One region of the Methylobacterium indicum genome, then DNA from elsewhere that is predicted to be linked to it. Evidence: riboswitches for the same ligand, from Rfam matches in the RefSeq annotation. Region 1 holds a riboswitch; the other holds the start of a gene.
The links. A riboswitch is a leader RNA that binds a small molecule or an ion and turns the genes downstream of it on or off. The one in region 1 is predicted to bind cobalamin.
Positions count from the first base shown of each region.

Region 2: another riboswitch for cobalamin. It lies ahead of miv_RS15460 (CbtB domain-containing protein); the one in region 1 lies ahead of miv_RS28590 (TonB-dependent receptor plug domain-containing protein).

Region 1 covers NZ_AP024145.1:6,158,396-6,165,461, reverse strand. Annotated here, with positions in the region: gene miv_RS28610 (DUF6925 family protein) at 1-707, opposite strand, end outside; gene miv_RS28605 (ABC transporter ATP-binding protein) at 661-1,500, opposite strand; gene miv_RS28600 (FecCD family ABC transporter permease) at 1,497-2,528, opposite strand; gene miv_RS28595 (ABC transporter substrate-binding protein) at 2,525-3,382, opposite strand; gene miv_RS28590 (TonB-dependent receptor plug domain-containing protein) at 3,392-5,356, opposite strand; cobalamin riboswitch at 5,479-5,678, opposite strand; gene miv_RS28585 (Phenylacetic acid catabolic protein) at 6,290-7,045, opposite strand.
Region 2 covers NZ_AP024145.1:3,304,682-3,311,747, reverse strand. Annotated here, with positions in the region: gene cobN (cobaltochelatase subunit CobN) at 1-1,775, opposite strand, end outside; gene miv_RS15480 (Uma2 family endonuclease) at 1,777-2,373, opposite strand; gene cobW (cobalamin biosynthesis protein CobW) at 2,583-3,617, opposite strand; gene miv_RS15470 (DUF1636 family protein) at 3,614-3,991, opposite strand; gene miv_RS15465 (CbtA family protein) at 3,988-4,755, opposite strand; gene miv_RS15460 (CbtB domain-containing protein) at 4,840-5,016, opposite strand; cobalamin riboswitch at 5,048-5,251, opposite strand; gene cobU (bifunctional adenosylcobinamide kinase/adenosylcobinamide-phosphate guanylyltransferase) at 5,373-5,885, shown strand; gene cobO (cob(I)yrinic acid a,c-diamide adenosyltransferase) at 5,882-6,487, shown strand; gene miv_RS15445 (prephenate dehydrogenase/arogenate dehydrogenase family protein) at 6,693-7,066, shown strand, end outside.

The DNA.
Region 1 (7,066 bases):
GGCACGAGGCCGGCGGGGATCGGCGTCGTCGCCGAATGGGTCCGGCCGCTTCGCAGGAGCTTCGGCAGGACGTGGGTGTGCGGCCCCTCCGGGCTGGTGCCGCCGGCAGGCGGGATCGGGGCATAGACCTCGATGCGGCCGAACCGCGCGAGGAAGACCCGGTGCGGGCTCAGGGCGACGAGGCGCGGCCCGATCGGGTTGCCGGGCGAGAAGAGCGGCTGCCCGGCCCCTTCCCGCAGGCAGGCGATGACCTCGGGGTCGCGGCTGCGCAGGCAGGCGTCGATGGCGAAGAGGTCGAGGCCGAGATCGAACAGCACCCCGTCGCGATCCTCGGGGCGGGCCGCCTCGTGGTCGGGGCCGAGCTCCGTCACGACGCCGCGCCGGTTCATGGCGCAGGCCCCTTCGGGCAGGCAGAGCGCCACGGCGTGGTTCCAGCCCGAGGCGCTCGCCGTCTCGTAGGCGACCGGGCGCAGGTCGGGATCGGGCCGCATCGCGATGGCGCCCCGGGCCGTCGCCATCCCGAGGCGATCGTCGGGCAGGGCCGAGACCGGTTCGTCGGGATCGCGCATGAACTCCGCGATCGCCCCGAAACTGCCGAGGCTCCAGGCGGTGCCGGGATCGCGCAGGGCGTCCCGCAGCAGCGCCGCGACGGCGTCGCGGTCAGGAACGGTCTGGCGCTCGAACGGGGTCTCGGCCGGATGGGTCATGGTCGTCCTCCCGGGGGTGCCCGGCGCGATGCCAGGGCAGGATGTAGGGTGAGCCGTCGGCATGGGTGCCGCGCAGGACCGCGATGCCGAAGGCCTGCCGCAGCAGCGGGTCCGTCAGGGCGAGGGCGGGCGCCGCGTCGGCGACGATCCGGCCCCCATGCAGCACCACGAGCCGGTCGCAGAAGCGGGCGGCCAGGGTGAGGTCGTGCAGGACCGCGACGATGCCGGTCCCGGTGCGGCTGGTCGCCCGCAGGAGGTCCATCGCGTCGAGCTGGTGGGCCGGGTCGAGGGCGGTGATCGGCTCGTCGGCGAGCAGGATCTCGGCCTCGACCGCGAGGGCGCGGGCGAGCAGCACCCGCATCCGCTCGCCCGACGACAGGCTCGGCTCCGTCCGCTCGCGCAGGTGGGTGACGTCGACCCGCGCCATCGCCCGGGCGACCGCCGCGTGATCGGCCTCGCTCAAGGGGGCGAAGGCCCGGCGATGCGGCAGGCGCCCGAGGGCGACGACCTCCGAGACCCGCATCGGCCAGCCGATCCCGGCCGACTGGACCAGGAGGGCGAGGCGGCGCGCCCGCTCGTCCCGGGAGACCGCGCAGAGGGGCCGGCCGTCGAGGAGAACCCGGCCGGCGGAGGGCGGCACGAGGCCGGCCAGCGCGCGCAGGAGCGTGGTCTTGCCCGCGCCGTTCGGGCCGACGAGCCCGACGAACTCGCCCTCTCCCACCGACAGCGACACCCCGTCGAGGATAGGGCGGCCCTGCACCCGGACCCGGAGATCGTCGGCGGACAACCTCATCGGCCGTCCCCCCGCCGGACCAGCAGCGCGATCAGGAACGGGGCCCCGACCAGGGCCGTGACGACGCCGAGCTTCAGCTCGGGCCGCGTCGGGACGAGGCGCACGAGGAGGTCGGCGCCGAGCACCAGGGCCGCGCCGAGGAGCCCGCTCGGCCACAGGCTCGGCGTCGGCCGGGCCCCGACCAGCGGCCGCACCAGATGGGGAACGACGAGGCCGACGAAGCCGATCGCCCCGCTCACGGCCACGCCGCTGCCCACCGCGAGCGCCGCCCCGGTGACGATGCGGAGGCGGACCGAGACGAGATCGAAGCCGAGGCTCGCGGCCGTGTCCTCGCCGAGCGCCAGGGCATCGAGGGCGCGGGCGGTGGAGAGCATCAGGACCCAGCCGATCGCCATCAGCGGCAGGCAGAGCCGGACGTGATCGAGGCTGCGGTCGGCGAGCGACCCCATCAGCCAGAACACGATCTCCAGGGCGGCGTAGGGGTTGGGCGCGAGGTTGAGGACGAGCGCCGTCAGGGCGCCGGCGAGGCTCGACAGGCCGATCCCGGCGAGGATCAGCCCCTGCGTGCCGGTGCCGCGGGCGGCCAGCACGACGATGCCGAGCGCCGCGAGGGCGGCCCCGGCGATGCCGCCGAGCGGCAGGGCCAGCGACAGGCTGCCGGCGAGCCCGCCATGGAACACCATCACCGCCCCGAGGGCGGCGGCCGAGGAGACGCCGAGGATGCCCGGATCGGCCAGCGGATTGCGCAGGTAGCCCTGCATCACCGCCCCGGTCAGGCCGAGGCTGAAGCCGACGAGCGCGCCGAGGAGGGCGCGGGGCAGGCGCAGCTCCATCAGCACCAGGGCGGGAAGGGTGGGCCGGCCGGCCCACGCATCGCCCAGGGCGGCCGGGAGATCGAGGGCGGCGTAGCCGACCGCGACCGAAGCGAGCGTGAGGAGGCCGACGAGGAGGCCCAAGCCCGCGACGAGGCGCCGGCTGCGGGTCTGCGGCGTCATGCGTGTCACGGGGGGCGTCATGGGGGGCGTCATGGGGCGCGCTCCCTCGCCGCCGCCGCGAGCCGGGCGACGAGTTCGGCGATCTGCGGTCCGGGACAGGTCCACAGGCGGTTGGGAATCGCAACCATGTGCCCCTGCCCGCGCAGCCTCTCGAGGATCGGGTGGTGCAGCAGGGCATCGGCGAGGGACGGCGTGCCCGTCTCATTGGCGTCGACCACGACGAGATCGGCATCGGCCAGGGCCGCGGCTTCGAGCGGCACCGATCCGGTCCGGTCCCGGCCGATCGCGGCGGCGACGTTGACGAGGCCGGCGGCCCGGATGATCGCGTCGCCGAGGGTCCCGGGCGAGACCGTGAAGGCGTTCGGGCGCAGGACCAGGACGCGCAAGGAGCGCGCCGCCGGCACGACCCGCGCGAGGCCGGCGTCGAGCGCCGCCACCATGGCCTCCCCACGATCCGGATGCCCGACGGCCGCCGCGACCTGGCGGATCTGGGCCCGCACGCCGTCGAGATCCGCCGGCACGCCGAGTTCGAGCGGCGGGATGCCGATCCGCTGGAGGAGCCCCACCGTGGTGCGGGTGGTGAAGGCCCCGGCGACGACGAGATCGGGTTTCAAGGCGACGATCTCCTCGGCGAGGCCCCGTGTGACCGGCACCCCGGCGGCCTCAGCCGCCACGGTCGAGCCGCGGGAATCGCCCGCGAAGGCGGTCACCGCCGCGACCTGCGCCCGGTCGGCGAGCCGCAGCACGAGCTCGTCCGCGCAGAGGTTCAGCGAGACGATCCGCATCGGCCGGACCGGCGCGGCCGGGTTCTCCCGGGCCACGACCGGAAAGGCGGCGAAGGCGGCGGCCAGTCCGGCCGCGGCCCCGAGGCGGCGCAAGGCCCGCATCCGCGCCCTCTAGAACGCGGTCACGCGCACGCCGCCATAGACGGCAAGGCCCGCGCCGAGGAAGCCGGTCGGGTTCTGGTAGCGCTGGTCGAACAGGTTATCGATGCGGGCAAACAGCGTCAGGGTGTCCGAGTAGGCGTAATTGGCCGAGAGGTTGACCAGGGTGAAGCCAGGGTTCTTCAGCCGGGGCACCGAGAAGTCGCGGTTACCGTCGACGAACGCGCCGATCGCCACCAGGGTGCCGGTGAGGGTGAGCTGCGGCACCGGGTTCCAGATCGCGGTGGCGCTGACCTTGTGCCGGGGCCGGCGCAGCAATTCCTGGTGGGTGATCTCGTCCTTGGTGACAGTGTTGGTGTAGTCGACCCGGCCGCTCAGGGTATCGGTGAGCGTGACCGCAACGAAGCTCTCCGCCCCGTACGCCACGGCGCGGCCGACATTCACGCTGGTCGAGAAGGTCGGGAAGTACGCGGTCTGGATCAGGTTGCGGAAATCGGTCTCGAAATAGGTCGCGCCGACGAGCACCCTCTCGCCGAGGGGCTGCTCGAAGCCGGCGTCGAACCCGAAGCTCTCCTCGGGCCGCAAGGCCGGGTTCCCGAAGAACCGAAAGTCCGGATAATCCTGGTAGAGCTGGCTCAGGGTCGGCGGCTTGAAGCCGGTGCCGACGCTGCCCTTCAGGCGTGTCTCCGTGGTGGGCAACGTGTAGCTCGGCGCGATCCGAAAGGTGGTCGCGCCGCCGAACTGGTCGTTCGCGTCGTGGCGGATGTTGGCGACCAGGAAGGCGCGGTCGGTGATCGCCGATTGCAGCTCGGCGAAGCCGCCGGTATTCCCGTTCGATCTGTCGATGCCGGTGGCCTGGAAGCGCTCGTCCTCGCGCTGGGCCCCGAACAGCAGCTGGTGGCCGGGGGCGAGCTGGACGTCGCCACGATAGTCGAAGCGGGTGCGCTCGCCGAGCGTGGTCGAGGACGTCGGCGGCGCGAGCGGGTCGAGCGGTCCGGCGAACAGGCGGTCGAACGTGGCGTAGTTGGCCCCGAAGACGTTGTGGAAGCCCGGCAGCGGCGTCCACTCGGCCTCGCCGCGCATCAGGAGCTGCTGCTGGTCGTTGAGGTTGCGGTAGGGCGTCGGCCGATAGGGAAAGCCGCCATCGGCCTGGTCGAGATAGGCGCTGTCGGAGAAGCGCAGCAAATAGTTCAGGCGGAAGGTGTCGGTGAGTTGCGCGCCGAGCTTGGTCGAGACGGATCTGATGTCGGTGAAGGCGGTGCGCAGCGGCACCCCGGGCGGCAGCACGTCGAACGGCGTGACCGGCAGAGCGGCTTGGCGCAGGTGCTGCACGGAGAACGCGTAGTCGACGATGCCCGACGCGCCCGACAGCCGGCCGCCCTGGTTGAACGTGCCGTACGATCCGGCCTCGGCAAACGCCGTGACCTTCGGCGGTCCCTCGCCGCGCCTGGTCACGAAGGAGATGACGCCGCCGATGGCGTCGGCGCCGTAGAGGCCGCTCTGCGGCCCGCGCAGCACCTCGAGGCGGGAGAGGTCCTCGGTCTGAAGCTGGCTGAAGTCGAAGGAGCGGTTCGGCGTCGAGGGGTCGTTGACGTCGATGCCGTCGATCAGGACCTTGACGTGGTTGGAGTTGGTGCCGCGGATGAACACGGAGGTCTGGCCGCCTGCACCGCCGGTCTGGACGACGGTGAGGCCCGGCACCTGCCGCAGGGCCTCCGGCGCGGTGCGGATCTGCTGGGCCTGGAGCACGTCCGAGGTGAGCACGGTGACGCTCGATCCCGTGGTGGCGATCGGCGTCGGCACACCCGTGGCCGAGACGGTGATTTCGGAGAGCGCGATCGTCCCGTCACGCGTAGGTGGGGCATCGGCGAAGGGAGCAGCGACCTGCTGCGCGAGGGCGGGCCTGCAGAGCAGGCCGGGGATCGCGCAGGACAGCGCGAGCGCACGCCAGAGGGCGGGGCGGACGGGACGGGACACGGGCTTCGAGCCTCGGGAGACGGCAGTGGCACGTCACCGCGAACGAGGCCTCGAACCGTCATCCCGCGACAGGATAACGGCCTTCGGACACCCATCAGAACACCCCGTCTGACGCGTTTCGCGTGTGACCACGGCTGACGGCAGGTCTCCTGGCTCGCGGGTCAGTGCCTGCCACCGTCTTCCCAGGTGTGAGTCACCCAGTGACGTAAGGTGGTGGAAGGCTCGCCGCTCACAGTTGCGGGGGCAGCCGCGGATTCGGCTCGCGCCTCACCGCATTCCCTTTCTCGTCCCCCGAAAGGGAACCGTCACCCTCGTCCTCCCATCTCGTCCTCGGGTGGTCAACCGTCATTCCGACAGAACCGTGCCGTTGTTGCGCACGGGGCGCATCGTGCATCCCCTGCGAGATTGCGTCGATTCCGATGTCATGTCGCAAGGTTCGTGGGACGACGTCAATCATGCCGGACATGCCCACGGTCGACACATGGCGGGTTCGGAGTGTCTGTCGGCAGGTTCGGGCTGTCGATTCGGGCTTGGATCCTATCGATCCTTGGAAATCGGGTGTCGCCGGCCCCGCTCGCGCACGGGGTACGCGGATCCTGCGGCAAGGCCCGGTGTCGACCGGGAGTCGCATCCGGCCGAGATGGATCGTCCGCGGCGCCCGTTATTGTCCGACAGGCACCTTTCCCGTATCGGACGTTCAGGCCGATGCCGGGCCAGGCGCATCGAGTTCCATAACCTACCTTATGCGAATGACCGATGGAGGGCGAGGCTGGAACGCTTCTGCTGACGCGATGAATGGCTTACGCTCCGGTTGTCCGGCGAGCGGGAGACCGTCATCGGCTGCTCAAACCCTCGGGCTCGGTGCTGCGGCCGGCTCGGGGCCCCCGCCCTTCCGTCGTGTTCCGGATCGCCGGTGCCGGGCCCGGCGTGCGGTCACGCCATGCCGAAGGCCGGCAGGAGCGCGTCCATCTCCGCCGCCCAGGCGGCGGCCAAGTCCTCGTTCGTGCGGCGGCGCAGGCCGAAGCGGCGGAGGGTATCGAAGCGGGCCGATCCTTCGCGGCCGAAGCTCGCGGCGATGCGCGGGCGCCAGAAGGCGACGCTCCGTCTCGCCTCCGCGCACCCGCTCTCGGTCGCCACGATCCGGATCAGGCCTTCCTCGCCGAGCCCGGCGTGCCGCGCCTCGCGCGGGGCGATCTGGCGGAAGACGTCAGCGAGCGGCGCGTAGGACAGGTGCGAGAATTCCTGCAGCTGGACGCCGACGGCCCGGCCCATCAGCACGTTCATGACCACGGCATCGACCCAGCCCTGCAAGGGATAGTGGAACACCGAGAGGCGCATGTCGGAGCCGTGACGCGCCGCCCCGAGATCGGCGTCGCGCGGGAGGCGGGCCGCCCAGGGATGGTGCACCGCGTAGCGGGCGGTGTCGGCCCCGAAGGTCCCCATCAGGGTCAGCACGCGCTCGGCGTGGTCGGTCTTCTCGAGCACGATCCGCGCGGCCGCGATCCGCGCCTTGAGGCCCGGTGCCTCGTTGATCATCGCGGCGAACCCGGCCGAGCCCGCGAGCTCGCTGTCGACGAAGGTCGCCATCAGCCGGAGCAGCTCGCCCCGGTAGCGCGGCGGGACGTTGGACGGGTTCGTCAGGACGCCGCCCTGCCGGAGATATTCCTCGATGTCCATCGTCTCCGGCACGCCGTCCTCCCGGCCCGTGAT
Region 2 (7,066 bases), 2.9 Mb from region 1:
GCGGCGGCGGTTTCGGGCGGCAGGTGGCCGATCGTGACGGCGCCGATGCGGCGCTTGGCCGGGGCCGCCTCGCCGGGATCGTCGACGATGAACGGGTAGACCACCGGCAGCGCCCCGACCGCGAGGGCCGGCCAGCAGGCGGGCGAGAGTGCCGCCGCCTTGCCGGGCAGCCACTCGGTGGTGCCGTGGGTGCCGAGATGGATCAGGGCATCCGCCTCGGCGCGCAGGGCGAGGTGGAACGCCAGATAGGCGTGACAGGGCACCGCGTCGGGGTCGTGGTAGCCGGCCTTCCGGTCGCCCTTGTGGCCCCGGTCGGGCTGGAGCGCCACCAGCACGCGGCCGGCCCGCACCGCCCGGAACCGGAAGGCGCCGTCCCGGCAGGCCGAATCGTCGGCGGGTTCGCCCCATTCCGCGGCGAGCGCCGCGCGCGCTCCCTCCGGCAACCGGGCGCGCCAGGCCTCGTAGGCGGGAAGCGGCACCGCGAAGCCCGGCGCGTCCTCGGTGAGGCGGCGCATCAAGGCGTCGGGCTCGGGAATGTCAGAGACGGCGTAGCCCTCGCGGTGGAGCAGGTCGAGGATGACCCTCGTGCTCGCGGGCGTGTCGAGCCCGACCGCGAACCCGGCCCGGCCGCCCCGGGCCGGGTAGTCGGAGAGAACGAGCGCGAGGCGGCGCTTCGCCCGCGGGATGCCGGCGAGGCGGGCCCAGGCGGCGGCCCGGTCGGCGGTGGCGGCAATGCCGGCGAAATCCGGCACCGCCCGGCGCTCGCGAAACCCCTCGACCTCCGGCGCCTCCTCCTTGTGGGAGACCGGGAACCCGGAGAGGCGCCCGTCGAATTCCGGCAGGGCCACCTGCATGGCGAGGTCGGCGGCGTTGAGCCCGCGGGCGGAGGCCGCCCAGGCGTCCCGGCCCGAGCCGACCGTGAAGGCCTGGATCACCGGGCAATCGGCGGCGTCGAGCACGAAACCGGCCTCGTCCCGGGCCGAGAAGGCGGTGGCGGCGACGATCACGGCAGGCCGGTGCGCGGCCACCGCCTCGCGCACGACCGCCACCGCCTCCGGGTCCTTCAGGCTCGCGACGGCGACGATGGTGGGAGCAAGACCCCGCTCCCACAGGGCGGCGGCGAGTGCGGCAGCCGGCGCCGTGTCGCCGCCGAGAATCGCCGAGCGGTAGACGAGGACCAGGGCACGGGGCAGGGGCGAGGCTGGGCCGAGCGCGTCGAGTGGGCCGCAGCCTGGGCACCAGGCGAATCCCCGCGGCAGCGCCCGGGGCGGCCCGGCGACGACCGGCCGGCCGAGCTCGGCGGTGATCCGGGTCAGGAGGCCGCGCAGGTTCTCCACGCCGCCGGCCCGGACGTAGCCGTCGAGGGCGTCGCGCAGCTCCGGCGCGACGGTCGAGATGGCGGCGAGCCGCGGATCGGGCCGGTCGCAGCCCGGCAGCACGACGAAGGGGATGGCGTGGGCCCGGCAGGTCTCGGCCAGCCGCTCGAGGCCGTAGCGCCAGTAATCCATCCCGCCGAGGCAGCGCACCAGCACGAAGCGCGCCTGGGCGATCACCGCGTCGGCGTAGAGGTCGACGGAGAGGGGGTGGCGCAGCTGCGCCATCTTGGCGAGCCGCAGGCTCGGCCAGTCGCCCGACAGCGACGCATAGGCGCCGGCGAGCCCGGCGAGGTCGGAATCGGTGAAGGAGAGGGCGACGATGTCGCCGGGCGCCTGGCCCAGATCGACCGCCGCCTCGCCCTCGTCGAGGGAGACCGTATCGACGCGGAGGAGGTGCATCCTAGTCCCCGGTCCCCGAGACGAGGCGGGGCCGCGCCGGGAAGGCGACGCCGTCATAGACCTCCGCCAGCGCCAGGGTCATGCCGAACTCGGGCAGATCGATCGTCCCGTCGAGACCCGTCACGAGGCGACGCTGCCAGACACCATCCGCATCCCGGTGCCATAGGGCGATCTCAGGCGCGTTCGGCTCGACCAGCAGGATCACCGCGAGGCTCGGCAGCGTCTTGTACTCTTCCAGCTTGTCGAAGGCGTCGAAGTCGCGCGTGGAAGGCGACAGCACCTCGACGACGAGCCGCGGCTCGGCCGCGCTCAGCCCGTTCGGATCACGGGGCCCGCAATCGACGCCGAGATCGGGCCGGCGAATCTGGCCGGGCAGGGTCTCGACGCTGCCGTCGCCGGTGAAGGGCCGGCACGGCGTGCCGCGCAGGCGCGTGCGGAACTCCGCCACGAGGTTGACGACGATGTCGTCGTGGACGTTCCGGGCGCCCGCCATCAGGCGCACCGGCACCCCGCCTACCAGCTCGTAGCGCTCGGGCTGCTGTTCCTGCCAGGAGAAGAACTCCTGCACGCTCCAGGGCCGCGGCGCCGGCTCCGACATGGGATGGCCCTCCGGGGCTGGGGGTTTCGACAGTCGAGGTTCGGCCTCAACCCGACGCCATGGCGTCAGGCATCGCGCTTCGAAAGTAAAGCGTGGGTCCCTCCTCTCCCCGCGGACGGGGAGAGGGGACGATCCGCGCTTCTTCCCGGCATGGACGGCCCGTCGCAGTCTGCGAGACCCGGTACGCCGGAACCGGCGTACCGTTTCCGTCAGCCCTTCAGCGCCGCCGTCACCGCCGCCTTGTCGAAGCCCGTGAGCCCGATCACCACCAGCGTGCCGTCGCGGTGCTCGGCCGGGCGCCAGGGACGGTCGTAGTGGTGCGCGACGCGGCGGCCCACGCCCTGGACGACGAGGCGCATCGGCTTGTCGGCGACGGCGCAGAAACCCTTGATGCGCAGCACGCCGGCGACCTCGGCCGCCTTGGCGACGCGGGCGGCGAGGTCCTCGGGCGAGCCCGCGGCCGCGACGGGGATCGCCACGCTCTCGAAGTCGTCGTGATCGTGGTCTTCCTCCGTCTCGTGATGCGAGGGCCGGGCCGCGAGGTCGTCCTCGGCGGCCGCGTTGAGGCCCAGCAGCACGCGGGGATCCAGCGCCCCGTGGGCGGTCTCGACGAGCTTGACGGCACGCGGCAGGTGCGCCTCGACCTCGGCGCGGACGCGCGCCCGCTCGCCCTCGTCGAGGAGGTCGGACTTGTTCATCACCACGAGGTCGGCGCAGAGGAGCTGGTCCTCGAAGACCTCCTCCAGCGGGTTCTCGTGGTCGACGCTGGCATCGGCCGCACGCTGCGCGGCCAGCGCCTCCGGATCGTCCGCGAAGGCGCCCGAGGCCACCGCCGGGCCGTCCACCACCGCCACCACGCCGTCGACGGTCACCCGCGAGCGGATCGCCGGCCAGTTGAAGGCCTGGACGAGGGGCTTGGGCAGGGCGAGGCCGGAGGTCTCGATCAGGATGTGCTCCGGCGGCTCCGGCCGGTCGAGGAGCGTGTTGAGCGCCGGCACGAAGTCGTCGGCGACGGTGCAGCAGATGCAGCCGTTCGGCAACTCCACCACCGCGTCGGCGTCGCAGCCCGGGATGCCGCATTCGGCGAGCAGGGACCCGTCGAAGCCGACATCGCCGAACTCGTTGACGATGATGGCGAGCCGCCGGCCGTCGTTGTGCTCGATCGCGTGGCGCACCAGCGTCGTCTTGCCGGCGCCGAGGAAGCCCGTGACGATGGTGCAGGGGATCTTGTTGAGGATGGTCATGCGTTCACCGGCGCGGGAGGGATGCGGGCGACGACACCCTTGCGGAACTCCTGCGGACGCTCGCGCCAGGGCACGATTCCGTCCGGCGTCCCGGCATAGAGGCCGATGCCGTCGAGGATGATGTCGGCGGAGGTCGCCGGGTCGAGGTCGCCGTAGACGTAGGTCCAGCGGCCGGGGCTCGCGACCGCGACCGTGCAGGACCGCTTGCAGACCGAGAGGCATTCCACCGGCTCGATCGTGACCGGCGCGCCGGGCCGGGCGGCCAGCGCTGCGGCCAGCGCGTCATGCAGGCGGGCCCCGGCGCGGGGGCCGTCGGCCGGATCGGCGGCGTCGCGGCAGGTGGTGCAGACGTAGAGGACAACCGGATCACTCATGCCGCCACCCCGCTGCGGACGGGATGCCCCGTCCGCCCTGCCACGGCGCCCCAGGCCCAGCCGAAGGCGAGGCCGAGCACCGCCCAGAAGGCGAAGCCGATGGCGAGCGACCGGGCGGCGAACTGCGCCGCGAAGACCGGCGGCATGGCGGAGATTTCTTCCGGCCCGTGCGGCGCGCCCCAGACATGCGGCGCGACGAGGAGGGCGAGGCCGATGCCGATCGCCGCCGGGCCGCGGCGGATCGCGATCAGGTAGAGGCCGGCCGCCGTGGCGAGGGCGGTCGCCACCCACCAGAGCTGGCGCGATTCGAGGCCCGCCGCGGCGATGCCGGGCAGTTCCGGCGGCAGCCCGATCGCGGGAGCGAGGCCGGCGGCCAGGAAGCCGCCGATGCCGAACTTGAGCGCTTCGCCCGGCGTCACGGTGCGGCCGGTCGCGACCAGGACGGCGCCGAGCAGCAAGGCGTAGCCGACGCCGCTCACCAGGGTGGCGAGGGCCGTGAAGGCGAGGCGCGGCAGGCCGGGGGCGGGCTGCCATTGCGGCTCGCCGCCATGGTCGTGGCCGGCCTGGTCGTGTCCGGCATGGGCCAGCACGATCAGCGGGTTGGACAAGGCCCTGCCGGCGAGAGCCGGCCCGGCGGTCTCGGCCGTTTCGTACTTCTCCGCCGCCAGGATCAGCGGCGAGGTGAGGGCGAATTGCAGCACGGACGCCACGCAGGCGGCCAGGAAGCCGGCGACCAGGGCCGCGGCGAGCAGTCGTTTCGTCATGGGATCCCCTGCACGACCAACGGGAAACGGGCCCGCACCCCGTGAAGGGCGCAGGCCGCGCAGCCGCGTTCGGTCAGTCCCTGGTCAGTGGCAGGGGAAGTTGGCGGAGTGGCGCCAGTCGTGCGCGGCGTTGTGCAGGGCGACCACGGGCGCGAAGCCGGAGACGAACAGCAGACCGACGCCGAGGGTGGCGGCCAGGAGGACGGCGCTCAGGCGCTCGCCGACCAGGGCGGGGGAGAGGGAACGGGTGATCGCGACCATGACGAAACTCCTGCCGCCCCACCGGCGGCGTCGAGAGGAAAGGATGACGGCAGGTCTCCTGGCTCGCGGGCTCTCAACACCGGCCCACCGCCTTCCCGGATCGCTCCAGTGGCCGATGGCGGGCCGTAATCGTCCGCTCACAGTTGCGGGGGCAGCCGCGGCAGGCCGGAACGATCCCGGTTTCCGCGTTCCCTTTTCACCTCGTGACCGAGGCACCGTCGCGAAGACCCTAGCGGCTCGCCTGCGGGCTTGCAATCGCCGCCCCGTCCCCCGACACCCCCCATTCGATGGATTTCCACCCGACCCCCGCGCCCGAGGAGAGTTCCGTGCCGGACGAGACCCGCGCCGCGCCGCGCCTGACCCTGGTGCTGGGTGGCGCCCGCTCGGGCAAGAGCGCCTATGCCGAGGGGCTGGTCTCGGCGCGGGCCGGCCCCTGGCTCTACGTCGCGACGGCGCAGGGGTGGGACGACGAGATGCGCGAGCGCATCGCCCTGCACCGCGCCCGCCGACCGCCGCCCTGGGAGACCGTGGATGCGCCGCGCGATCTCGCCGGGGCGATCCGCCGGGCGCCGCCGGGCCGGCCGGTGCTGGTCGATTGCCTGACGCTCTGGCTCACCAATGCGATGCTGGACGAGGAGGCCGACCTCGCCGCCGAGGTCGCGGCGCTGCTCGCGGCCTGCGCCGCGGCGCCCGGGCCCCTGGTGCTGGTCTCGAACGAGGTCGGGTTCGGCATCGTGCCCGAGAACGCGCTCGCCCGCCGGTTCCGCGACGAGGCCGGCCGCCTGCACCAGCGCTTGGGCGCGCTCGCCGACCGGGTGGTGCTGGTGGTGGCGGGCCTGCCCATGACGATCAAGGGAGAGACGCAATGAGCGACGACGAGGCGGCGCGCCACCGCGCCAAGATGGAGAAGCGCAAGGCGGTCCAGGACGCCGAAGTGGCGGGCAAGACCATCGAGAAGGGCCTGCTCATCGTCCATACCGGCCCCGGCAAGGGCAAATCGACGGCGGCCTTCGGGCTGATGCTGCGGGCGCTCGGCCGCGGCTGGCGGGTCGGGGTGGTGCAGTACATCAAGGGCGCCTGGGAGACCGGCGAGCGGTTCGCCCTCGACCGGTTCGCCGACCAGGTCGAGTGGCACACGATGGGGGAGGGCTTCACCTGGGAGACCCAGGACCGCGACCGCGACGTGGCCGCCGCCCGCGCCGCCTGGGCGACGACCGAGGCGCTGATGGCCGATCCGGCGATCCGGCTCCTCGTCCTCGACGAGCTCAACATCGCGCTGCGCTACGACTACCTGCCGCTGGCGGACGTGGTGGAGGCCCTGAGCCGGCGCCGGCCCGACCTGCACGTCGTGGTGACGGGCCGCAACGCCAAGCCGGAGCTGATCGCCGCCGCCGATCTCGTGACCGAGATGACCCTCGTCAAGCATCACTTCACGGCCGGTGTGAAGGCGCAGGAGGGTATCGAGTTCTAACGGGGCAGAGCCCGATTGACGGCGCCGGCCGGCGGGAGCTACAGGCTCGGCCATGACCAGCGCCCTCCCGACCGGACTCTATCCCGCGCCGCAGCCTTAAGCGGCGGAGTGCTCGTCATTTCTCAACCGCTGCGACGTGTCGGCGGTTGAGGCTTTCCCCCCAAGGTCCAGGCCCGCCGACCTCGCCCATCCCCGAGGTCTTCCCGTGCCGTTTTCCCTCGATCCTCCCGTTTCGATCGGCCTGATCGGCTTCGGCGCCTTCGGACGCCTCGTCGCCGCGCATCTGGGGCCGCACGCCGACTTGCGCGTCCACGACCCGTTCGTGCCCGCGGGTGCGATCGCGGAAACGGGCGCCGCGCCCGCCACGCTCGCCGAGGCCGCCGCCTGCCCGGTGGTGATCCTCGCCACCCCCGTCGCGACCCTCGCCGCCGTGGTGGAGAACATCGCTCCCCACCTGCGGCCGGGCGCCCTCGTCCTCGATGTCGGCTCGGTGAAGGTGCGGCCGGCCGAGATCATGCGGGCGGGGCTGCCGGCCCACATCGACATCGTCGCCACCCATCCGCTCTTCGGGCCGCAGAG